3 regions of the Streptomyces sp. NPDC001100 genome follow, and region 2 is predicted to be linked to each of the others. Evidence: riboswitches for the same ligand, from Rfam matches in the RefSeq annotation. Region 2 holds a riboswitch; each other region holds the start of a gene.
What was found. Region 2 has a riboswitch for cyclic di-AMP ahead of ACWDEW_RS13365 (M23 family metallopeptidase). Riboswitches for the same ligand answer to the same signal wherever they lie in the genome.
Positions count from the first base shown of each region.

Region 1: it holds a riboswitch for cyclic di-AMP, as region 2 does, so the genes downstream of both, ACWDEW_RS21905 (C40 family peptidase) here and ACWDEW_RS13365 (M23 family metallopeptidase) in region 2, are expected to answer to the same signal.
Region 3: it holds a riboswitch for cyclic di-AMP, as region 2 does, so the genes downstream of both, ACWDEW_RS31375 (M23 family metallopeptidase) here and ACWDEW_RS13365 (M23 family metallopeptidase) in region 2, are expected to answer to the same signal.

Region 1 is NZ_JBSFKO010000014.1:129,132-136,515, reverse strand. Features, by position in the region: gene ACWDEW_RS21935 (adenosylmethionine--8-amino-7-oxononanoate transaminase) at 1-853, opposite strand, end outside; gene bioB (biotin synthase BioB) at 846-2,036, opposite strand; gene ACWDEW_RS21925 (8-amino-7-oxononanoate synthase) at 2,184-3,311, shown strand; gene ACWDEW_RS21920 (DUF397 domain-containing protein) at 3,354-3,578, opposite strand; gene ACWDEW_RS21915 (helix-turn-helix domain-containing protein) at 3,588-4,457, opposite strand; gene ACWDEW_RS21910 (ATP-binding protein) at 4,670-5,128, shown strand; gene ACWDEW_RS21905 (C40 family peptidase) at 5,214-5,687, opposite strand; cyclic di-AMP (ydaO/yuaA leader) riboswitch at 5,691-5,870, opposite strand; gene ACWDEW_RS21900 (hypothetical protein) at 6,209-6,517, opposite strand; gene ACWDEW_RS21895 (ATP-dependent Clp protease proteolytic subunit) at 6,525-7,160, opposite strand.
Region 2 is NZ_JBSFKO010000007.1:309,666-317,049, reverse strand. Features, by position in the region: gene trmB (tRNA (guanosine(46)-N7)-methyltransferase TrmB) at 1-269, shown strand, start outside; gene ACWDEW_RS13375 (PrsW family intramembrane metalloprotease) at 319-1,638, shown strand; gene ACWDEW_RS13370 (aldo/keto reductase) at 1,645-2,589, opposite strand; gene ACWDEW_RS13365 (M23 family metallopeptidase) at 2,675-3,682, opposite strand; cyclic di-AMP (ydaO/yuaA leader) riboswitch at 3,694-3,851, opposite strand; gene ACWDEW_RS13360 (PP2C family protein-serine/threonine phosphatase) at 4,015-5,151, opposite strand; tRNA gene ACWDEW_RS13355 (tRNA-Met) at 5,291-5,364, opposite strand; gene ACWDEW_RS13350 (alginate lyase family protein) at 5,417-6,622, opposite strand; gene ACWDEW_RS13345 (zinc-binding dehydrogenase) at 7,099-7,384, shown strand, end outside.
Region 3 is NZ_JBSFKO010000025.1:95,317-102,700, reverse strand. Features, by position in the region: gene ACWDEW_RS31385 (hypothetical protein) at 1-585, shown strand, start outside; gene ACWDEW_RS31380 (alpha-galactosidase) at 616-2,688, shown strand; cyclic di-AMP (ydaO/yuaA leader) riboswitch at 2,990-3,152, shown strand; gene ACWDEW_RS31375 (M23 family metallopeptidase) at 3,157-4,065, shown strand; gene ACWDEW_RS31370 (SGNH/GDSL hydrolase family protein) at 4,254-5,039, shown strand; gene ACWDEW_RS31365 (TetR/AcrR family transcriptional regulator) at 5,345-5,959, opposite strand; gene ACWDEW_RS31360 (Glu/Leu/Phe/Val dehydrogenase dimerization domain-containing protein) at 6,004-7,182, opposite strand.

The DNA of each region.
Region 1 (7,384 bases), on a different contig from region 2:
TCAGTGCCTTGCCCACGCACATCACGTCCGGGGTGACGGCCGCGTGCTCCGCCGCGAACAGCGCGCCCGTACGGCCGAAGCCCGTCGCGATCTCGTCGAACACCAGCAGCACGTCGTGCGCGTCGCACGCCTCGCGCAGCACCCGCAGATACGCGGGGGAGTGGAACCGCATCCCGCCCGCACCCTGCACCACCGGCTCCACGATCACCGCGGCCAGCTCGTGCGCGTGCCGCTCGATCGCCGAGCGCAGCCGGTCGGCGTACGACTCCTCGTACTCGGTCGGGGGCGCGTCCACGAACACCTGCCTCGGCAGCACTCCCGACCACAGCTCGTGCATCCCGCCCTCGGGGTCGCACACCGACATCGGCTGCCAGGTGTCGCCGTGGTAGCCACCGCGCCAGGTCAGCAGGCGCTGTTTCGCGGGGCGGCCGAGCGAGCGCCAGTACTGGAGGCACATCTTCACCGCGACCTCGACCGACACCGAGCCCGAGTCGGCGAGGAAGACGTGCTCCAGGCCCTCGGGAGACATGTCGACAAGGAGCTTCGCCAGCCGTACGGCGGGCTCGTGCGTGAGCCCGCCGAACATCACGTGGCTCATCCGGCCGAGCTGCTCGCGCGCGGCCTCGTTGAGCACGGGGTGGTTGTAGCCGTGGATCGCCGACCACCAGGACGACATGCCGTCGACCAACTCGCCCGATCCGTCCGCCAGTCGGAGCCTGACCCCGCTCGCCGATTCCACGACGAGCGGTTCGACACGGCCGGGCATCGGACCGTAGGGATGCCAGACGTGCCGCCGGTCCAGTTCCAGCAGCTCGGCGACGGGCATGCCGGGCAGGGCGGTCGGGTCAGGCATTGGGCGCGAGATCCGTTCCGGCACCTCGACGGCGTACGGAGACCAGGTCGCGGCGCACCTCGTCGACCTGAGGGGCGGGCGTGGCGGCGGGAGCCGAGCCGCAGACGCCCGCCTCCTCGTGCGAACCGCAGCCCCCGCAGGCTTCCTCGTGCGACCCGCACCCGCCCGCCGCCACGGTCGCCCGGTGCTGCGGCAGTGTCACCTCGCCCGCGCCCTCCACCTCGAAGCCCGCGTCCGCGATCATCTCCAGGTCGGCCTGGCCGGCCTGGCCCTCGGACGTCAGGTAGTCGCCGAGGAAGATCGAGTTGGCGAGGTTCAGGGCGAGGGGCTGCATCGTGCGCAGGTGGACCTCACGGCCGCCCGCGATGCGCACCTCGACGTCCGGGCACACGAACCGCACCATCGCGAGGATGCGCAGACAGCGCTGCGGGGTGAGGTGCCACTCGGCGGCGAGCGGGGTGCCCTCCATCGGGATCAGGAAGTTCACCGGCACCGAGTCCGGGTCGAGGTCGCGGAGTGAGAAGACGACGTCGACGAGGTCCTCGTCGGTCTCGCCCATGCCGGCGATCAGGCCGGAGCAGGCCGAGAGACCGGCCGCGTGCGCCTTCTGCACGGTGTCGACGCGGTCGGCGTACGTGTGGGTGGTCGTGATGTCGCCGTACGTCGACTCGGACGTGTTGAGGTTGTGGTTGTAGGCGTCCGCGCCCGCCTCGCGCAGCCGGTCGGCCTGGCCGTCGGAGAGCAGGCCGAGGCAGGCGCACACCTCGACGCCCTCGTTCTGGTCCTTGATCGCCTTGATGGTGCCCGCGACCCGGTCCACGTCCCGGTCGGTCGGACCCCGGCCGGAGGCCACCAGACAGACCCGCTTGGCGCCACCCGCCACACCGGCCGCCGCGGCCTTCGAGGCGTCGTCGGGTTTCAGCCACGTGTACTTCAGGATGTCGGCCTTGGAGCCGAGCCGCTGCGAGCAGTACGAGCAGTCCTCGGGGCACAGCCCGGACTTCAGGTTGACGAGGTAGTTGAGCTTCACCCGTCGGCCGAACCAGTGCCGGCGCACCTTTCCGGCCGCGGCCACGACGTCCAGCAGGTCGTCGTCGGAGGTGGCGAGGACGGCGAGTGCTTCGGCGCGGGTCGGCAGCTCGCGCCGAAGCCCCTTGTCCACGAGCGTGTTCAGCAGGTCCATGAGTCCCGATCCTGTCCTACGGGACCGCCCTCGGCCAAGGAGAGATTGCACAAGACATGGGGTCGACGGTGTGGGTATCACCACACCATGGGCGGCTGGTCGTCCGATTAGTGTCTGTGCACTGCCTACAAAAGCCCCGGAGGAACCATGGCGTTCGGCTGGATCGACGACCAGGCGGAGCTGCGCCGCCGCGCCGGGCTCGTACGGACCCTGCGCCCGCGCCCCGCCGACTCGCCGCTCCTCGATCTCGCGAGCAACGACTACCTGGGGCTCGCCCACCATCCCGAGGTCGTCGAAGTGGCCGCGGCGGCGGCGCGGACCTGGGGCGGCGGGTCCACCGGCTCGCGGCTCGTCACCGGGACGACCGAGCTGCACGCCCGGCTGGAGCGCGAGCTGGCCGAGTTCACCGGGTTCGAGGCCGCTCTCGTCTTCTCCTCCGGCTACGCGGCCAACCTCGCCGCGGTCACCACGCTGGCCCCGCACGGCTCGCTGATCGTCTCCGACGCGGGCAACCACGCCTCCCTGATCGACGGCTGCCGGCTGGCCCGGGGCGCCACCCAGGTCGTGGGGCACGCCGATCCGGACGGGGTGCGCAAGGCGCTGCGGACGCACGACGGGCCGGCCGTGGTCGTGTCCGACTCGGTGTTCTCCGTGGACGGGGACGCGGCTCCGGTGGGGGCGCTCGCCGAGGCCGGCCGGGAGTTCGGGGCGGGGCTGCTGCTCGACGACGCGCACGGGCTCGGGGTGCTGGGCGAGGGCGGGCGCGGGCTGCCGTACGCGGCGGGGCTCGCGGGGGCCGAGGACGTGGTCGTGACGGTCACCCTGTCCAAGTCGCTGGGCAGTCAGGGCGGGGCCGTGCTCGGGCCGGCCCGGGTGATCGACCATCTGGTCAACGCGGCGCGGACGTTCATCTTCGACACCGGGCTGGCGCCCGCGGCGGCGGGCGCGGCGCTGGCGGCGCTCACCCTGCTGCGGCGCGAGCCCGAGCGGGCGGCCCGGGCGCGCGCCGTGGCGAGTGAGCTGCACGCACGGTTCACCGCCGCGGGTCTGGAAGCGGTACGTCCGGACGCCGCGGTGGTGTCGGTGCGGGCACCGTCCCCGGAGGCGGCCGTGCAATGGGCGGCCGACTGCCGTACGGCAGGGCTGGCCGTGGGCTGCTTCCGTCCTCCTTCCGTGCCCGACGGCATCTCACGGCTCAGGCTGACCGCCCGAGCGGACCTCTCCGGGGCCGAGATCGAACGCGCTGTACGTGTGATCGGCGAAACGCGACCATGAGTCGGCGTGACACGGTCGTGCGTCGCTGACGAGGAGAACCGATCAGTGGAAGGCGCCGAGGAATCCCGTCCAGCTCTCGGGGGAGAAGAGCAGGGCGGGTCCCTGGGGGTCCTTGGAGTCGCGTACGGCGAGCAGCCCCTTGCGGGGGCCGGAGTGCGGACGGGCCGCCTCGACGCAGTTGTTCGCTCCCGTGCTGTAGCTGCTGCGCAGCCACCGCACTCCGGACAGATCGGTACTGGAAGGTACGTTCCGAGGCAGTGCAGACATGGTGCCTCCTTACGCGCCGTCACCTATTCCGGCGATGTAGTCCAACGAGTCCTCGGGTGAAAGGGCGTGGAACTGAAGGGTGTTGAAGGCCTCGCTGTAGGCCTCTAGGTCTTCTTTCCGTTCGAGGTAGAGGCTACTCGTCAAGTGGTCGAGAACAACCACGTCCAGATCAGAAGTGCTCGGAAAGGAGAAGATAACGAAAGGACCGGTGATGCCGATGTGCGCTCCTGCGGCGAACGGCAAGACCTGAAGCCGGACTTGGGGCAGTTGGGCCGCCTCGGTGAGCCGCGCCAGCTGCCGTGCCATCACACCCGGCCCGCCGACCTCCCGGCGTACCACCGCCTCGTCGAGGACCACGCTCAGTTCGAGTGGGGGATCGGCGCGCAGGATGTCCTGCCGGGCCAGCCGCACCTGCACCAGCGCGTCGAGCCGCTCCGGCCCGTCGTGGTCGAGGCCTCCCACGGCGGCCCGGGTCACCGCCCGGGCGTACTCGGGTGTCTGCAGCAGCCCGGGGACGACCGAGGTCTCCAGGGTGCGGATCGTGCTGGCCTGTGACTCCAGACTGATGAAGTCCCGGTAGGCGGGCGGCAGTACACCGCGATACGCGTGCCACCAGTGGTGCCGGCCGCCCCCGTCGTCGGAACCCGCCAACACGAGCAGCATGTCCCGGAGTTGTGCGTCGCCGACCTCATAGGCGTCCAGAAGTAACCGGACGTCGGGCGGTTTCACGCCACTCGCGCCGGTCTCGATGCGGCTCACCTTCGACTGGTGCCAGCCGACCAGCCGGGCCGCCTCGCCGCTGGTGAGCCCCGCGTCCGCACGCAACGCGCGGAGTTCGGCGCCCAGTTTCCGGCGGCGCACCGCGGGACCGTACTGCATGGGTTTCTCCTTACTCCTTCCGAGTCGCCCAAATAGAGTCTGGGTTCGCAGAGTTCACCGCTTTGAGCGACAGATATATGCATATCTTGGTGGATCGGCACCGTTGGCGACGCGGTAATGGCAGTCTGGCGAAGAAGCACCAGTCCGGGACCGTACTCGAACCATCCGCTCCGTGTCGGACACCGGTCCCGCGGGAAAGGGACGACCGCGCCATGGCAGACCATCTGGAAGCATCCGTCACTCTGCCGAGCGATCCCGCCTCGGTCTCCACCGCCCGCTCCTACGTGGTCGGGACCCTCGTGGAGTGGGGACTGCCGGCGGACACGGAGGTCGCCGACACCATCCGCCTCATCGTCTCCGAACTCGCCACCAACGCCGTACAGCACACCTTCGGACAGTCACCCACCTTCACGGTGGACATCGAGCTGGAGCGTGACGAACAGCTGCGCATCGGAGTCACCGACAGCCATCCCCGCTTCCCGAAGCGCCTGCCCGCCGCCGTCCAGCAGGACAACGGCCGGGGCATGGTCATCATCCGCTGGCTGACCGCGGAGTGCGGCGGCAAACTGCGGGTCCGGCCGACCCTGGAGGGCGGCAAGACGGTCTCCATCGAGGTGCCCTGGACAGTCCCGGCCCGGCCGGTGACCGCGGCGGGCCAGCAGGAGCCGTAGAGGGACATGCGGAACGCCTCTGGACACCCGAGGGGGTGGCGGTCCGTCAGGAGACCGCCACCCCCTCGGGAGTCTTCAGCACGGATCAGCTGACCCGGCCGTACCAGACGCTCTTGGTCCAGATCTTCTGCAACCGCACCACGTCCCCGGTCTTCGGGGCGTGCCAGATCTTTCCGCCGCCGGCGTAGATGCCGACGTGGTAGACGCTGGAGCCCGAGTGGAAGAAGACGAGGTCCCCGGCCTTGCGGCTTCCGGCCGAGATGTGGTGGGTCTTGTTGTACTGCTGGGCCGCCGTACGGGGCAGCTTCTTGCCTGCCTTCTTGTACGAGTACAGCGTGAGCCCGGAGCAGTCGAAGCGGCCCGGCCCGGTGGCCCCGTACCTGTACGGGGCGCCCTTCTTGGACGCCGCGACCTGGAGTGCCTTCGTCGCGGGTGTCGCGGCCGCGGCGTCGGATGCGACGCCCGGGATCACGACGGAACCGCCTACGGCGGCGATGGCGAAGGCCGAAGCCGTACCGGCCCTGACCATCAGCGACGGGACACGATTGAGCGCAGTCATGCGCAACCCTTCGTCAGCCGCCTGTGAAGGATGACCTGTCGGATTCGGGCTGACAAAGTTGCCCGGCCGCTGACGCGGCTTCACCCCAAGGGCTGCTCGGCCCGGTCATGGCGTGACCGTCCCGGCGACCCGTCGTGCCTGGGTCCTCCACTCCTGCCGATGCAATCCTGTCGACCTGTCATCCGGGCGGCGGCAGGACTCGGCGTCCGCCCGGATCGCCCCGCCGCTGCGGCGGGGTCTTGTCGTCAGACAGGGATCTTCACCTATGAATGTCCGAAAAGCCCAACGGAATCGGGGATTTGTGGGGTTACTCACCACTCACTCGTTCGGCTGAACGTATCGGTGTTCGAGGGCGTGTCGAGGTCGCACCACCCTCGGACCAGCACCGGAACACCTCACCCGTCCCTCGGGCTACGCGTGTTGCGCAACCCGGACGGCCGCATGGGCGGAGCGGCGACTACGCCGATCGGGGGTACGCCGTTCGGCCCGTTTCGACCCCGGCCGTCATGGCTCCGGGTCCGTCAACTGTCGGAGGGTGCGGGGATCGTGACCCGAGCCGTGCGGCGCTCTCCGTCCAGCACGCGCAGCGCCCGCGCGAGCGTGGGGGCGTGCAGCTCGGTCTCGCCCCGCTGATGCATCAGGGCCAGCGCGTCCCGCAGCTCGGTGGCCTTGGCCACCAGCGCCTGGGCGGCCCTCAGCCCACGGTAGGTGTCCCCGTGGTGCGCCGGGTTGATACGGCCCAGCAGGTCGGCCACGTCCAGATAACGGTCGATCAACTCGCCCTCGGCGCGCGTCAACGCGGGCAGCGGCGGAAGTTCCGGCGGCAGCATCGTCGGCTCACTCCCCGCCGGACTCGGTGAGCGAGGTCTTGCGGGTGGACACGATCCGGTCCACCAGCCCGTATTCCAGGGCCTGTTGGGCGTCGAGGATGCGATCCCGCTCGATGTCCGCGCTCACCTGCTCCACCGTCCGGCCCGTGTGCAGGGCCAGTACCGCCTCCAGTTGGGACCGGGTGCGCGCCAACTCCTCGGCCTGGATGGCGAGATCACTCGCCTGACCCTGGATCGGCTCGGGCAGCGAGGGCTGGTGGAGCGTCATCCGCGCGCCGGGCAGCGCCGACCGCTTTCCCGGGGTGCCCGCCGCCAGCAGCACCGCCGCGCTGGTGCCGGCCCGGCCGAGGCAGATCGTCTCCACGTCGCACGTGACGTACCGCAGCGTGTCGTAGATCGCCGACATCGCGGTGAACGAGCCGCCGGGCGAGTTGATGTACAGCGAGATGTCCCGGTCCGGCGCCAGGTACTCCAGGTGCATGAACTGGGCCATCACGTCGTTCGCCGAGATGTCGTCGATCGGCGTCCCGAGGAAGACGATCCGCTCCTCCAGCAGCTTCGAGTACGGGTCCGTCGTCCGGTGCCCGGAGCTGGTGCGCTCCGTGAATTCGGGCAGGACATGGCGGGCGAACGGTCGGGTCATGGGTACCCCTCCTTCGGCATCTGTAAGAAATGTACAGGACGTACATGACGTTATGATGGGAGCGGATTCTAGTGACCGAGTAAAATGCCCAGGTCGGAGGGTCTTTATTGCTCTCTGCTGGGGCTCGTGTCTCACATTCCTGTCACGGTTTGACGGCTCTCTGGCGGGAGTGTTGTCGCCGTTGCGTTCGGCAACTGGCCAGTGGTCCTCCCCGTGGCCACCCT
Region 2 (7,384 bases):
TGATCCAGGAGGAGTTCCTGACGCTCGCCGCGTCCCGCCTCAAGCCCGGCGCGACCGTGCACTGCGCGACGGACTGGGAGCCGTACGCGGAGCAGATGCTCGAAGTGCTGGACGTGCACCCGGAGTTCGAGAACAGCCAACCCGACGGCGGTTTCGCGCCTCGTCCGGACTTCCGGCCGCTGACCCGTTTCGAGGGGCAGGGACTGGACAAGGGACATGTCGTGAACGATCTGCTGTTCCGTCGCGTACCCCACGACGACCAGCGCTGACGCCAGGCTCCCTCGCGGGCCGTGCCCTTACCTCGTTAGGGTCGATGCCGTGGCCACGTTTTCGCCGTACCCCCCACACCCCGGCCACCCGGCCGGTGGTGTGCCCGGGCACGTGCCGCGCGTGCGCTGGTGGCACCGGACAGGGGTCCGTTACGGCGCGCTGATCACCCTGCTCGCGCTCTCCGGGTTCGTCATCCTCGCCCTGGTGCGTCAACAGACCGGCACGGAAGGGTTCTTGGTGGGCCTCGGGCTCGCCGTACTGCCCGTGCCGCTGCTCGTCGCCGCGTTCCGCTGGCTGGACCGGGTCGACCCCGGCCCCTGGCGGAATCTCCTGTTCTCCTTCGCCTGGGGCGCCTGCGCCGCCGCGCTGATAGCGATCGTCGCCAACAGCTTCGCCACCAGATGGATAGCGACCGCGACCGCCGATCCGAGCAGCGCGGACACGCTGGGCGCGACGGTGATAGCCCCGATCGTGGAGGAGTCGGCGAAGGCGGCGGCCGTCCTGCTCGTCTTCCTGTTCCGCAGACGGGACTTCACCGGGATCGTGGACGGGGTGGTGATAGCCGGGGTCACCGCCACCGGCTTCGCGTTCACCGAGAACATCCTCTATCTCGGCACCGCCTTCGGCACCGACCAGCTCACCGGCGACCGCGGTTTCACCTCCGTGACCGCGGCGACCTTCTTCGTGCGCATCGTCATGTCCCCGTTCGCGCACCCCTTGTTCACCGTCCTCACCGGCATCGGCTTCGGCATCGCCGCGCTCTCCCCCGACCGCCGGCACGTCCGGCGCGTCCTGGTCCCGCTGACCGGACTGCTCCTCGCGATGGGCATGCACGCCGTCTGGAACGGCTCCTCGACCTTCGGCCAGTACGGCTTCTTCGAGGTCTACGGCCTGTTCATGGTCCCCACGTTCGGCCTGCTGACCTGGCTCGCGGTCTGGACCCGGCAACGCGAACTGCGCTCCGTGCGCGAGGAGTTGCCCGTCTACGTCCTCGCGGGCTGGCTGACCCCCGCCGAACCGTTCGCGCTCGGCTCGATGAAGGCCCGCAGGCTGGCCCGCGACTACGCCGGCCACCACCTGGGCCGTCCCGGGGCCCGCTCGGTGGCCCGCTACGAGGCCTGCGCGACCTCCCTGGCGTTCCTGCGCCACCGGGCCGCGCGGGGCCGCGCCGGCGCCGACTTCGCCGTACGGGAAAGGGAGTTGCTGCACGAGCTGTGGCGGCGGCGGGAGGTGGCGCGGCCCGCGCTGGAGTACGCGGCGCGGCGGATCGCGCCGCCGGTGCCGGTGGTGGTGCCGCCGTGGCCGGTGTACGGGGTGTACGGGAACACGGCGGCGCCGTATCCCGCGTACAACCCGTACCGGTCCTGACGAGCCTCAGGCGGAGGCCTGGGTCAGCTGCTCGATCTCGGTGTCCGTGAGGGTCAGTTCGGCCACGGCGAGCAGGTCGGGCAGCTGCTCGACGCTCCGGGCGGAGGCGATCGGTGCGGCGACCGTGGGCTGGGCGGCGAGCCAGGCGAGGGCGACCGTCGCGACGGAGGCGTCGTGGGCCCGCGCGATCTCGTCCAGGGCGGTCAGGACCTTCTGGCCGCGCTCGGATTCGAGGTAGCCGGCGGCCCGTCCGGCCCGCGGGCTGTCCACGGTCGTACCCGGCCGGTACTTGCCGGTGAGGAAGCCGGCCGCGAGGGCGAAGTAGGGCAGCGCCGCGAGGCCGTTGCGCTCGGCCACGTCCCGGAGTTCTCCCTCGTAGGTGTCGCGGGAGACGAGGTTGTAGTGCGGCTGGATCGCGACATAGCGGGCCAGGCCCTCGCGGTCGGAGAAGTCCAGGGAGGCCTGGAGGCGCTCGGGCGTGATGTTGGAGGCGGCGATGTACCGCACCTTGCCCGCCTTCACCAGCTCGTCCAGCGCGCCGACGATCTCCTCGACCGGCACCTCGACCTGGTCGAAGTGGGTGTAGTAGAGGTCGATGTGGTCGGTGTCCAGGCGGCGCAGGGAGGCGTCGGCGGCGGCCTTGATGTTGGCGGCGGACAGTCCCGGGTAGTCGGGGTGCTGGCTGACCTTGGTGGCGATGACGACGTCGGAGCGGTTGCCGCGGGCCTTGACCCACTTGCCGATGACGGTCTCGGACTCGCCGCCGTGGTTGCCCGGGGCGAACGCCGAGTAGGAGTCGGCGGTGTCGACGAAGTTGCCGCCCGCGGCGGCGTAGGCGTCGAGGACCGCGAAGGAGGTCGCCTCGTCGGCGGTCCAGCCGAAGACGTTGCCGCCGAGGTTCAGCGGGAAGATCTCCAGGTCGGACCGGCCCAGCTTGCGAAGAGAAGTCATGCCCTACGTCAACAGCCGGACCGGAACCGGATATTCCAGCGGGTGCCCCAGGGGCCTCCGGGGTCTTACGGGGTCGTACAGAGTCTTACGGGTTGAGGCCCTTGCTGCGCAGCCAGGGCGCCGGGTCGCTCGCCGTGGCGGCGCCGTTGAGGTGCACCTCCAGGTGGAGGTGCGGCCCGGTCACGTTGCCGGTCGCGCCCACGCGGCCGATCACCTCGCCGGTGGAGACCTTCTGCCCGGCGCTGACGTTGATCGAGGACTGGTGGCAGAACCACAGCTCGGTGCCGTCGTCGAGGGTGATGATCGTGCGGTAGCCGTAGGCGCCGGCCCAGCCCGCCTCGGTGACCGTGCCGCTGTGGATGGCCTTGATCAGTGTGCCGGTGGGGGCGGCGAAGTCGAGTCCGGTGTGGTAGCCGGAGGACCACATGGAGCCGGCCTGGCCGAAGGTCCCGGTGATCGTGTACGAGCCGACGGGCAGCGTGTACTGCTTGGCGAGGGCGGCGAGCTTCGCGGCCTCGGCCTTCTTCTTGGCTGCGGCCTCCGCGGCCTTCTTCGCGTCGGCGGCCTTCTGTGCGGCGTCCTTCTCGGCCTTCGCGGCGGCGGCGTCGACCTGCTTGGCGACGGCGGCCTCGGCGGCGGCCTGGGACTTGCCGTCGACCTGGAGCTGCTGGAGCTCGGCCTGTTCCATGATCCGGTTGCGCAGCAGTTCGCCCGCGCCCGAGGTGCCCTTGGCGGTCTCGGTGGTGGTCACGCCGACGCTGCTGAGCGCGGTCGCGGAACCCTTCGGCGTACTGGAGGAGTCGCCCAGGAGATGGCCCACGGAGGGCAGATCGGGCAGGGAGATCGAGACGGGCGGCTTGCCGGTGTTGGCGCTGGCCATCCCGCCGGCGCTCACGGCGGCTATGACACCGACGCCCAGGACGGTGGAGCTGCGGGCGAATCCCCCGCCACCACGCTGCTTGGCGACACGGTGCTTGCCGCGGTTGGGAAGAACGGTCTCCGCGCTGGGGTTCCACTCCTCCCAGGGGCCCTCGTCGGGGCGGAATCCGCCGTAGACGAACGGGGCTTCTGGGGCAGCCTGGTTTGACGCCACGTGGGCGTGCTCCTTTCCTTCCTTCTCGCCTACCGGGTTAGCTGACGGGTTCGGAGCAGGAAGGTCTCCTACGCGCGTCAACCTGCCGTGTTCCCACGGCTGTTGACGAGCGATTCACCCCAAGGTGGTGGTTCCCCGGTTCCCTTGCGGAATTCGGCGCGTGCGCACGGAGCTGTCTCTTGTGACGGCTGGGACGACCGTGCTGCGTTATCGAACGTTAATAGACACGGGCGCCCGTTTCCAAGCCCGTTCGCTTGATCATTAACCTTTCCTTGCAGGACGAAGAGCCCACGAACGGCGAAAAACGGGTGAGTTGACCGGGCGTCGACCGGTCATGGACGGCGTACGGCGATCATCGCCATGTCGTCCGTCATCCCGCCCCCGGCATGGCGGCGCACCTCCTTGGCGAGGATGCCGAGCAGCGCCTCGGGGCTGCGGAAGGTCCGACCGGTCAGCCGCTCCCCGGGGTCGTAGAACACGCCCTGGCAGTCGCGGGCCTCGGACAGGCCGTCGGTGTAGAGGAGCAGGGTGGCGCCGCCGGGGAACGCGAACTCCTCGGCCCGGTCGGGCCGGAAGCCCAACTCCCCCATTCCCAGGGGCAGTGCGGGTTCCTTGACGAGCAGGGTGTCCACGGTGCCGTCGGCGTGCAGGAGCAGCGGCGGCGGGTGGCCGCGGTCGACGATCCGCAGGACGCCGTCGCCGTGCGGGAGTTCGGCGAGGACGGCCGTGGTGAACCCCTCGAACGCGTCGAGCCCGTCCCGCCGGGTGCCCTCGCGGGCCAGCGCCCGCTCCAGCCGCTGGGCGACCGCCTCCAGGGTGGTCTCCTGCTCGGCGGCCTCCCGGAACGCCCCGATGACCACGGCCACGGCGGCGACCGCGCCCATGCCCTTCCCGCGCACGTCGCCGACGACCAGCCGTACGCCGTACGGGGTGTCCTGGACCGCGTACAGGTCGCCGCCGATGAACGCGCCCTCCTGCGCCGCCTCGTAGCGCGCGGCGATCTCGAACCCGCCGATCCGCTCGGCCGGTTCGGGCAGTACGGCGCGCTGGGCGGCCTCGGCGATCTCGCGTACGGAGGCGAGCTGTTCGCTGCTGCGGCGGACGAGGGTGTTGATGAGGACGGCCAGGACGGCGACTGTGGCCACGGTGGCCATCTCGGTGACGGCGTCGATGTGGAGGACGATGCCGAGCCTGATGTGGACCGCGAGGACGACGGCGACCGAGGCCAGGCCGGTGAGGACGGTGCCGCGCCGGGAGTAGAGCGGGGCGGCGACGAGCGGGGCGGCGGTGAAGAACGGGGCCGCCGTGAAGGCCTGCGGGGTGAGGTAGTCGTAGCAGGCGCCGACGATCAGCAGCAGCGCGGGCAGCCGGCGGACGAGGGCGAGGACGCGGGCGGTCCGCCGTCCCTCGTCGGGGCCGAGGCCCGGGTCGGGCACGGGATCGCCGGGCAGGCGCCCGCCGGCTCGCACATACGGACCCTCCTCCACGCGTCCAGTTTTTCCCGGTGGAGGGAGGGCGGCGAGCGGGGTGGGCCGACAGGGGGAGAAGGACGGGGAGAAACACCAAGGGCCGGAATCCATGTTCTGGATTCCGGCCCTTGGCCTTGAGTAGCGGGGACAGGATTTGAACCTGCGACCTCTGGGTTATGAGCCCAGCGAGCTACCGAGCTGCTCCACCCCGCGCCGTTGTGTTCCCAACTATACGCCATCCGCGGGGTCCGATGTCACACACGTTTCAGTCGGCGGGGTTACCGGCGTGCGTGAGGGTCTCCCAGGAGACGAAGAGGTCGTCGCTGCCGGCCGGCCGGGTGGTCTCGGCGAGCTTGTGCGCGGCGGACAGCTTCATGCCGAGCCGGTCCTCCAGGTGGTTGAGCGGAACCTCCAGGTCGGGGCCCATGTTCCGGTCGACCTTGCCGCCGCACAGCCAGGCCGGCGCGGCCTCGCCAAGCTGGTAGCGGGCGTGGAAGTCGAGGGCGGCGGCGAGCCGGTCCTTGACGTCCTTGTAGAGGTCGACGCCCTGGTGCCAGGCGGTCTCGGCGATGTGCCCGGTGGCGGCGAGGGAGTACCCGACGTGCTTGAAGTTGCGGCAGGTCTCCTGGGCGATGCCGTCCTTGAAGGTGGTCTGCTTGAACCAGTACGTCGTGAGTTTCTGCGGGGTGGTGACGGTCGAGCGGGCCGGGGTGAGCGGCACCTTGCCGTCCTTCTCCAGGTAGAAGTAGGCGGGCACGCGGTCGCGGAAGCGGGCGACGGCCGCGTCGAAGGCCTTGTGGTCGTCGAGGAAGACGGCGATGCCGATCGCCGCGTCGGTCATCGCGAGGTCCCAGTTGCCGTTGTAGTCCGGCAGATCCTTCGTCACCTCGGGCTGGTAGGCGGTGCGCAGCATGGTCGCGAACCGCTGCACCCGGTCGTCCGGCCATCCGGCCCCCGGCGTGTACCGCACGATCTCCGCCGCCCGCGCCCAGGTCGACCCGGCCCACGCGGTCTGCAGCCCGGCGTCCTCGGAGGTGTGCTCCTTCATCTTCGCCGACCAGTCGTCCATGATCTCCCGCGCCTTGAGCGCGTGGTGCTCCTTGCCCGTGATGCTGAACAGCAGCGCCTGCGTGTACGCCGCGATCGCGTCCTCGCGCTCCTCGACACACCCGTGCGCGGCCTTGCCGTTCCAGGGGCAGTCGACGTCGGCGTAGGGCTTCGCCGTGTACTTGTACGACCCGTACTTGCTGTCCCGCATCCCGAAGTACGCCTTCAGCCAGGGCTGCTTCCCGGCCGCCACGTTCTTCCGTACGGCGTCCAGCTGCCCCTTGCTGACCAGCACTCCGGGGTGCGTGAACGCCGCACCGGCGGGCAGCGCCCTCGCCATGGTCCGCGTACCGGTGTCCGCCGCCCCGCACGAGGCGAGCAGCCCCACGACCACGGACGCGCCCAGCACCGCCACTGCCCTCATGTGTCCTACCTCCGCCGTTGTCCGCACCGGTCCACTGCGAGCGTGACCCGGTGGGCGGCGGGGCGCAGGATCTGATGGGCCGATCGGTCAACCGTCCAGGACAGACACCTCTCGATTTGCTGTTGTTAATCTTTTCAATTCTAGGTGAGTTACAATCGAGTGGTAAGTAGCCCCCCCCCTCGGGCAGGGCCTCTACGGCCTGCTGTCCCAGGTGCGCGAGTGGGACGCCGAGAAGACCGGCGAGGTCGACGAGGCGCGGGCCCGCTACGACGCGGGGTTGTGACGCCGGGGCGTAACGCACTTGGAAGTGCCTCCTTACGCAGCGGTCGCGGCGCGCCTACCGTTTGAGGGGTTCCATTTAGCAAACGGAAGAGTGAATGCCATGCGCGCAGCAGTCGTCAGGAAGACCCGGGGGACCCGAGGTCGTCGAGGTCCTGGAGGTCCCGCTTCCGGAGCCGGGTCCCTTGGAGGTCCGCGTGAAGGTCGCCGCCGTCGGGCCGGGTGTGCTCCTTGAGGTCGGCACCCCGGTGATCGTGTTCGACGCCCCCGTGCTGCGCCCCACGAAGGCCCAGGCCGAATACCTGGTGACCAACCTCAACTCCCTCGCCCCCGCCCCGGAGGGCATGGACCCGACGCTCGCGGCAACGATCCCGCTCAACACGACGACCGCCTCGCCGGCCCTGGACCACCTCCCGCTGCACCCCCGCGACACCTTGCTGATCACCGGCGCGGGCGGGGCCGTCGGCGGCTACGCCGTGGAGC
Region 3 (7,384 bases), on a different contig from region 2:
GACATCGGGGAGGGCGCGATCGCGACGGCCGAGCACCGGCTCGCGGAGGTGGCGCGGCTCGCCGACGAACTGGGCGCGGACGACCTCCGCGCCGCCGCGGCCATCCTGCGCGGAGCGCTCGCCCTCCACGGCGACCGCTTCCAGGAGGCCCGGGCGATCTTCGCCGTGTCTGGGACAGCCCCACGGCACCGCTCGACCGCAGGGCGATGTCCGCCCTCGGCCTGGCGGTCGTCGCGGCGTTCGGCCCGCCCACCCCGTCGGCGGCCGACGACGCACGGCTGTGGCGGGACCGCGCGGCCGAGGCGTACGACCGGGTGCGCGAGCCGCTGGGCCGCCGCGCGGTCGGCGCCCTGCTCGACACCCTGGACACCTGTTTCCGGTCCGGCCCGGCCGACGGGCAGCGGGCGGACCGGGTACAAGCCTGGCTCGCCGACAACTCCTCCGTACCGGCCGGCTTCAGCGGAGTGCCGACCGGACCGGGCCGGCATCGCTGACCCGGACGCGGCACATGGGTTTCCACAGGTTATGAGTTCTCCACAGGCGTTGCCTCGCAGGGCCCGCACCATTGATGATGTTGGCGCTTGAGTGGACTTGTTCGAATCTGTGAGGGACTTGATGCTGGAGACCGCCGAGAACGGCCGTACGTGGGTGTTGTCCGGACCCACGAGCAGTTACGCCGTCCATCTCACCGAGCGCGACGAACTGCTCCATCTCCACTGGGGTCCCCGTATCGCGCTCGCCGACGCAGAGGAACTCGCCGCCCGCCCGCTCCCCGGCGGCCCCTCCTTCGAGGCCCCGCTCGACGGACGCGAGGAGTACCCGGTCGAGGGCGGCCCCCGCTTCGTCCGGCCCGCCCTGTCGGTGCGCACGGCCGAGCGGCGCGGCACCGAGTGGACCTTCGACCGCTACGACACCGACGGCGACGAGCTGCGGCTCCGCTTCCGCGACGCGGGACTGACGATCACCCTGCACTACCGGTCGCGCGGTGACGTCGTGGAGCGCTGGACGGTCCTCGACAACGAGGGGACCGAGCCGCTGGAGCTGCTGCGCGCCGACTCCGCGACCTGGACGCTGCCCGACCGCGAGGAGTGGCAGCTGTCGCACGTGCACGGACGCTGGGCCGCCGAGTCGCGGCTGGTGCGCTCCCCCCTCACCTACGGTGAGAAGGTCATCGGCAGCCGTCGCGGCCACACCGGACACCAGTACCTCCCCTGGGTCGCGCTCGACACCGACGCGACCGAGGAACGCGGCGAGGTCTACGGCTGCGCCCTCGGCTGGTCGGGGTCCTGGCGGATCGCCGTGGCCCAACTCCCGGACGCGCGCGTGCAGATCACCGGCGGCGCCGGGTACGACGAGTCCGGGCTGCTGAGCCTCGCCGCCGGGGAGTCCTTCACGACGCCCCTCTTCGCCGCCCTGTGGAGCGACGCAGGCTTCGGCGGCGCCAGCCGCACCTGGCACGCCTACCAGCGGACGTACGTCATCCCGGACGCCGACCGGGACCGGCCCGTGCTCTACAACTCCTGGGAGGCCACGCAGTTCGACATCTCCGAGGAGCAGCAGGAGGTCCTCGCGCAGCGCGCCGCGGCGGCCGGCGTCGAACTGTTCGTGGTCGACGACGGCTGGTTCGGCGCCCGCACCAGCGACCGCGCAGGACTCGGCGACTGGACCCCCAACCCGGACCGCTTCCCCGCCGGCCTCAAGCCCCTCGCGGACCGCGTCCACTCACTGGGCATGCAGTTCGGCATCTGGGTCGAGCCCGAGATGATCAACCCGGACAGCGACCTGTACCGCGCCCACCCGGACTGGGTGCAGTACCAAGAGGGACGAAAGCGGACGGAGTTCCGCAATCAGCTCGTCCTCAACCTCGCCCGCGAGGACGTCCAGGAGTACCTCTGGGAGCAGCTCGACGGACTCCTCTCCAGCGCCCCGATCGACTATGTGAAGTGGGACTTCAACCGCTGCTTCACCGACGCGGGCTGGCCCGGCGACGCCTATCCGCAGCGCCTCTGGGTCGACCATGTGCGCGCGCTGTACGCCCTGTTGGACCGGCTGCGGGCGGCCCACCCCGGTGTGGCCTTCGAGTCCTGCTCGGGCGGCGGCGGCCGGATCGACCTCGGCATCCTCAGCCGCACCGACCAGGTGTGGACCTCGGACAACACCGACCCGCTCGACCGGCTCGCCATCCAGCACGGCTTCAGCCAGATCCACCCCGCGCGCGTGATGGCCGCCTGGGTCACCGACAGCCCCAACACCCAGCTCAACGACCGGGTCAGCAGCCTGCGCTTCCGGTTCGTGAGCGCCATGGCCGGTGTCCTCGGTGTGGGCGGCGACCTCTCCGAGTGGACCGAGGAGGAACTCGCCGAGGCCCACGAGTGGATCGCCCTCTACAAGGAGATCCGGCCGCTCGTCCAGCGCGGCGACCTGCACCGGCTGCGCCCGCCGACCGGCGGACTGAGCGCCGTCCAGTACGTGCGCGGCGACGAGAGCGTCGTCCTCGCCCTGCTCCAGGCGCAGCACTACGGCGAGCCGGTGCCGGCGCTCCGGCTGCGCGGGCTCGACCCGACGGCGTCGTACGAATGCCTCGAAACGGGTGAAGTCCACCGAGGTGCCGTGCTGTTGCACCACGGACTGCGGACCGGGCTGCGCGGTGACCTCGATGCGACGGTTCTCCGGCTGCGTCGCATCTGAGCCTTCTGCCCGAATTGCAGCCTTCGTTACAACTCGCTCTGGAATAAGGGAAGCTGAGGGGTTGTACGTGAGCAGCGTCATATCCGTGACCGTGCGTCGCTCGTCATGTTCACGTAATTGACATGCTTTTCCAGGGGAATTGAGGTGGAAGTCGGGTGGGAATTCACGGAGGGTGACTGTGAATTCCCACAGGAGATCACAAGAAGCCCAAAACCGTGGAACCTCCTGCTTGTCCCTTTGCGTCTTCCTCGCTTACGTTCGCCACCAATCCGGACGGACGCCCAATCCTGCCGCCGACCGGACTCCGCACACACCCACCCGTATGCGGCAGGAGCGGGGGACCCACAGGTAGGACGCCTGTTCCGGTCTCCGGAACGGGCTTGGGGTAAAGCCGCGACCAGTGCGCGGCCGGGCATCTCCAGCCCGCACCCGACAGCTCACCCCGCAGGCGCCGGAGAGGAATTCGTCATGCCCGCGAAGGGTAAGCACCGCCGTCCGAAGTCCCAGCGTCTCAGCCGCTCGATAGCCGTAGCGGGAACCGGCGGCGCGGCGCTCGCGCTTCCGCTCGTGGGAGCCGCCGGCGCCCATGCCGCCCCTTCGGCTTCCGCTCCGGAAAAGGCCGTTCAGTCGGTTCCGGCGACCGAGAAGACGGTGACGCGGAAGGCGGCGACCGCCAAGACCGAAGGCGTCAGGACGTATTCGGTGAAGGCGGGCGACTGGCTCGCGAAGATCGCCGAGGACCAGGACGTCACCGGCGGCTGGAAGAAGATCTACCAGGACAACCGCGAGGCCATCGGCGCCGACCCCTCGCTGATCCACCCGGGCCTCAAGCTCTCCCTCGGCAAGAAGGGCACGACGAGTACGGCCAAGTCGTCCGGTTCGTCGTCCTCTTCCTCCTCCTCTTCGTCGTCCTCCTCGTCGAAGAGGACGACCGCCACGCAGAGCGCCGACACCACCAGCACCTCCAGCGGCTACACCCTCCCCGTGACCGGCGGCACCATCGGCACCGGCTATCACGTCGCGGGCAGCATGTGGTCCAGCGGCTACCACACGGGCGTCGACTTCGTCGTCCCGACCGGCACCACCGTCAAGGCGGTCGCCGCGGGCACGGTCGTCTCGGCGGCCTACGACGGCGCCTACGGCAACGAGGTCGTCATCCGGCACGCGGACGGCGAGTACTCGCAGTACGCCCACATGTCGCAGCTGTCCGTCTCGGCCGGCCAGACCGTGACCGAGGGCCAGCAGATCGGCCTCTCCGGCGCGACCGGCAACGTGACCGGCCCGCACCTGCACTTCGAGATCCGGACCACTCCGTACTACGGCTCGGACGTGGACCCGGTCGCCTACCTCCGCTCGCACGGCGTCACCGTCGGCTGACGTCGGGGCCCTGCGCGGGCGGTTCCCGGGGTCAACGTACCTGGCCAGGGGCTTATTCCGACTTTGGACAACCCTTTACAAGTGGCTTATCTCACCGCTCGTCAACCCTAAAATACGATCGCGTAGGTCACAGTCCAGGGTGAACTATGGTTGCCGTGGCTAACGATTCGAAGAGTGACAACAGATCAGTGATCGGGTCGTACGTGGCGGTGGGGGACAGCTTCACCGAGGGCGTCGGCGACCCCGGGCCCGACGGGGCGATGGTCGGCTGGGCCGACCGGTTCGCGGTACTGCTCGCGGACCGGCGGCCCGAGGGCGACTTCGCGTACACGAACCTCGCCGTGCGCGGGAAACTGCTCGACCAGATCGTGGCGGACCAGCTCGCCCGGGCCAAGGAGATCGGCCCCGACCTGGTCTCCTTCTGCGCGGGTGGCAACGACATCATCCGTCCCGGCACCGACCCCGACGAGGTGGCCGAGCGCTTCGAACGCGCGGTCGCCGACCTCACCTCCGCCGTCGGCACCGTCCTGGTGACGACCGGCTTCGACACCCGCAACGTGCCCGTGCTCAAGCATCTGCGCGGCAAGATCGCCACCTACAACGGACATGTGCGGGCCATCGCCGACCGTTACGGCTGCCCGGTGCTCGACCTGTGGTCCCTGAAGACGATCCAGGACCGCCGGGCCTGGGACGGCGACCGGCTCCACCTCTCTCCCGAGGGCCACACGCGCGTGGCGCTCCGCGCCGGTCAGGTCCTCGGCATCGAGGTCCCGGCCGACCCGGACCAGCCCTGGCCGCCCCTGCCCCCGCGCGGCACGCTCGACATCCGCCGCGACGACGTGCACTGGGCGCGCGAGTACCTGGTGCCGTGGATCGGACGCCGACTGCGCGGCGAGTCCTCGGGCGACCACGTGGAGGCCAAGGGCGCGCTGTCGCCGGACGACATCAAGATGCGGATCGACTGGGTGGCTTGACGGGGTGACGGGTGCGGCTGCTGTGCCGGGGCGTGTGCCGCCCCAGGGCTCGGCACGGCGGGTGCGTCCGGTGCGTCCGGCTTGCCCGGACCGCCCGGTGAGACCTGTCCGGACTTCGCGGAGCGGCACGGGCGGACGCCGGTGGCGCGGCCGGCCGTCTCCGCGAGCCGACACCCACCCGGGTGGCCGCGAACCGTCGTCCGCCGGCGGAACGGCACCGTTCTGTTCGGGTGCGGACGCCGCCGAGGTCCTCGTCAGCGGCGTGCGCCGACCACGAGGACGGCGGACCGAGCCCTCCGTACGACTCAGGAAGCGGTCAACGCCGCCCGCTCCAGGCCGAGTTCCCGCGCGAGCGCCTCGTCGACCCACTCCAGGGCCCGTGTCCGTGACACCGCGCCCGCGTACGCCGTCATCTGTACGGCGAGGCCGTCGAGGAGGGCCGTCAGGCGCAGGGCCGTGGCGTTCGGGTCCGCGCAGTGGAACTCGCCCGCGATCACTCCCTCGGCGACGACCTCCGCGAGCGCCTGCTTCCACTGCCGGTCGAGATCGCGCGTCACCCCCAGCAGGGCGGGCTCGCGCAGCGCCGCCGCCCAGCCCTCGATCCACAGCCGCCAGCCCTTGGCCTGCCCGGTCGGCGCGTACCAGCGCACCGCGGCCCGCAGCCGGCGCAGCGCGGTCGTACGACGGCCGAGCAGCTTGCGCAGATGCGCGAGATCGTCCTCGGCCGCGAAGGCGAACGCGGCGGCGACCAGCTTCTCCTTGGTCGAGAAGTGGTAGAGCACCAGCGCGTTGCTCACCCCGAGCGCCGAGGCCACGTCGGCGATCCTGACCGCCGCCACACCCCGCGCCTCGATCTGCTCGACGGCGGCCCGCAGCAACTCCGCCCGCCGCTCCGCCACACCCAACCGCACTCTCGCCACCCGATCACCCTATTCCGTAGCCGGCGAAGGTGTCGCTCCGTCCCTCACCGGTACCAGCCGAACCGTTCCGCGATGACCGGCAGCCGGTCCGCGACGATGGCGTGCGCGGCGGCGCGCGGTGTCGTGCCGTCGGCCTCCGCGCGGGCCAGCATCAGCTCGATCAGGGCGCGCATCGAACGCCGGGTGTGGGCGAACGCCTCGTCCGCGTCCGCACCGATGTCGCCGAAGAGGGTCCACCACCACCAGGCGTTCGTCCCGGAGTTCACGACCACGTCCGGCAGTACGACGACCCCGCGCGCGGAGAGCAGTTCCTCCGCCTCCGGCAGCACCGGCATGTTGGCCGCCTCGACGATCCAGCGGGCGGTGACCGCCTCCTGGTTCACGGTGTCGACGGTGTACGACACCGCCGCCGGAACCAGCACCTCCGCCTCGACGGACAGCCAGTCCCCGCCCGGCAGTTCACGGTCGCCGGGTCTCAGCACGGTCCGGTCCACGGTGCCGTACCCGTCCCGCGCCGCGAGCAGCGCGTCCACGTCGAGCCCGGCCGGGTTGGCGATCGTCCCCTTGACGTCGGCGACGGCCACGATCGACAGCCCCGCGCGCGCGAGGAACCGCGCCGTGGCCCCGCCCATGGTGCCCAGCCCCTGCACCGCCACCCGCGTCCCCGCGTGCGGCACGCCCGCCCGGTCCAGCGCCGCGAGCACCGACTCGGCGACCCCGCAGCCGCCGACCAGCTCGTCGAGACCGATCCCGTCCACCTCGACCTCGAACGCGTCCGCGAGCCGCCGCCGCGCCGCGGCCTCGTCGTCGAGCAGCGGATACACGGCCTGGATCGACGACACCAGCCCTGCCTCCGCGGCGGCCCGGTCCACCAGGTCCTGGCTCAGCCCGAGGTCCTCGCCCGTCGTCCAGAGACTCTCGACGTACGGCCGCACGGCCCGCAGGTAGCGGACGAGGAGGCCGTACGACTCCGGGTCCCGGGGATCGCAGTCGATGCCGCCCTTGGCGCCGCCCAGGGGGATGTACCGGCCCGCCGGGTCGTAGTGCAGCGCCTCTTTCATGGTCATGCCGCGCGCCAGCCCCGCCACCTCGTCGAGGGTGCAGCCCGGCCGCATCCGCAGTCCGCCGCTGGACACACCGCGCACCAGCCGGTCGACGACCAGGAAGCCCCGGCGGCCGGTGACGTGGTCGGTCCAGGTGAGCGACATCAAGGGGGCGGTCATGCGGACTCCTCGCGGCATGGGCCGACAGGACGAGTGCCGAAGCGCGTACCGGGTCGGCGGGTACTGAACAGCGAGTCAGTATCGGAAGCAGGGCCGCGCCCTGTCAACGGAAGATCGAATTCCACCCCGCGGCGTCAACCCCGGGCGCGGAACTTTGGTCTTTCCTTGGAATGACGGCCCCGCGAAGCCGATGCACCGGCGT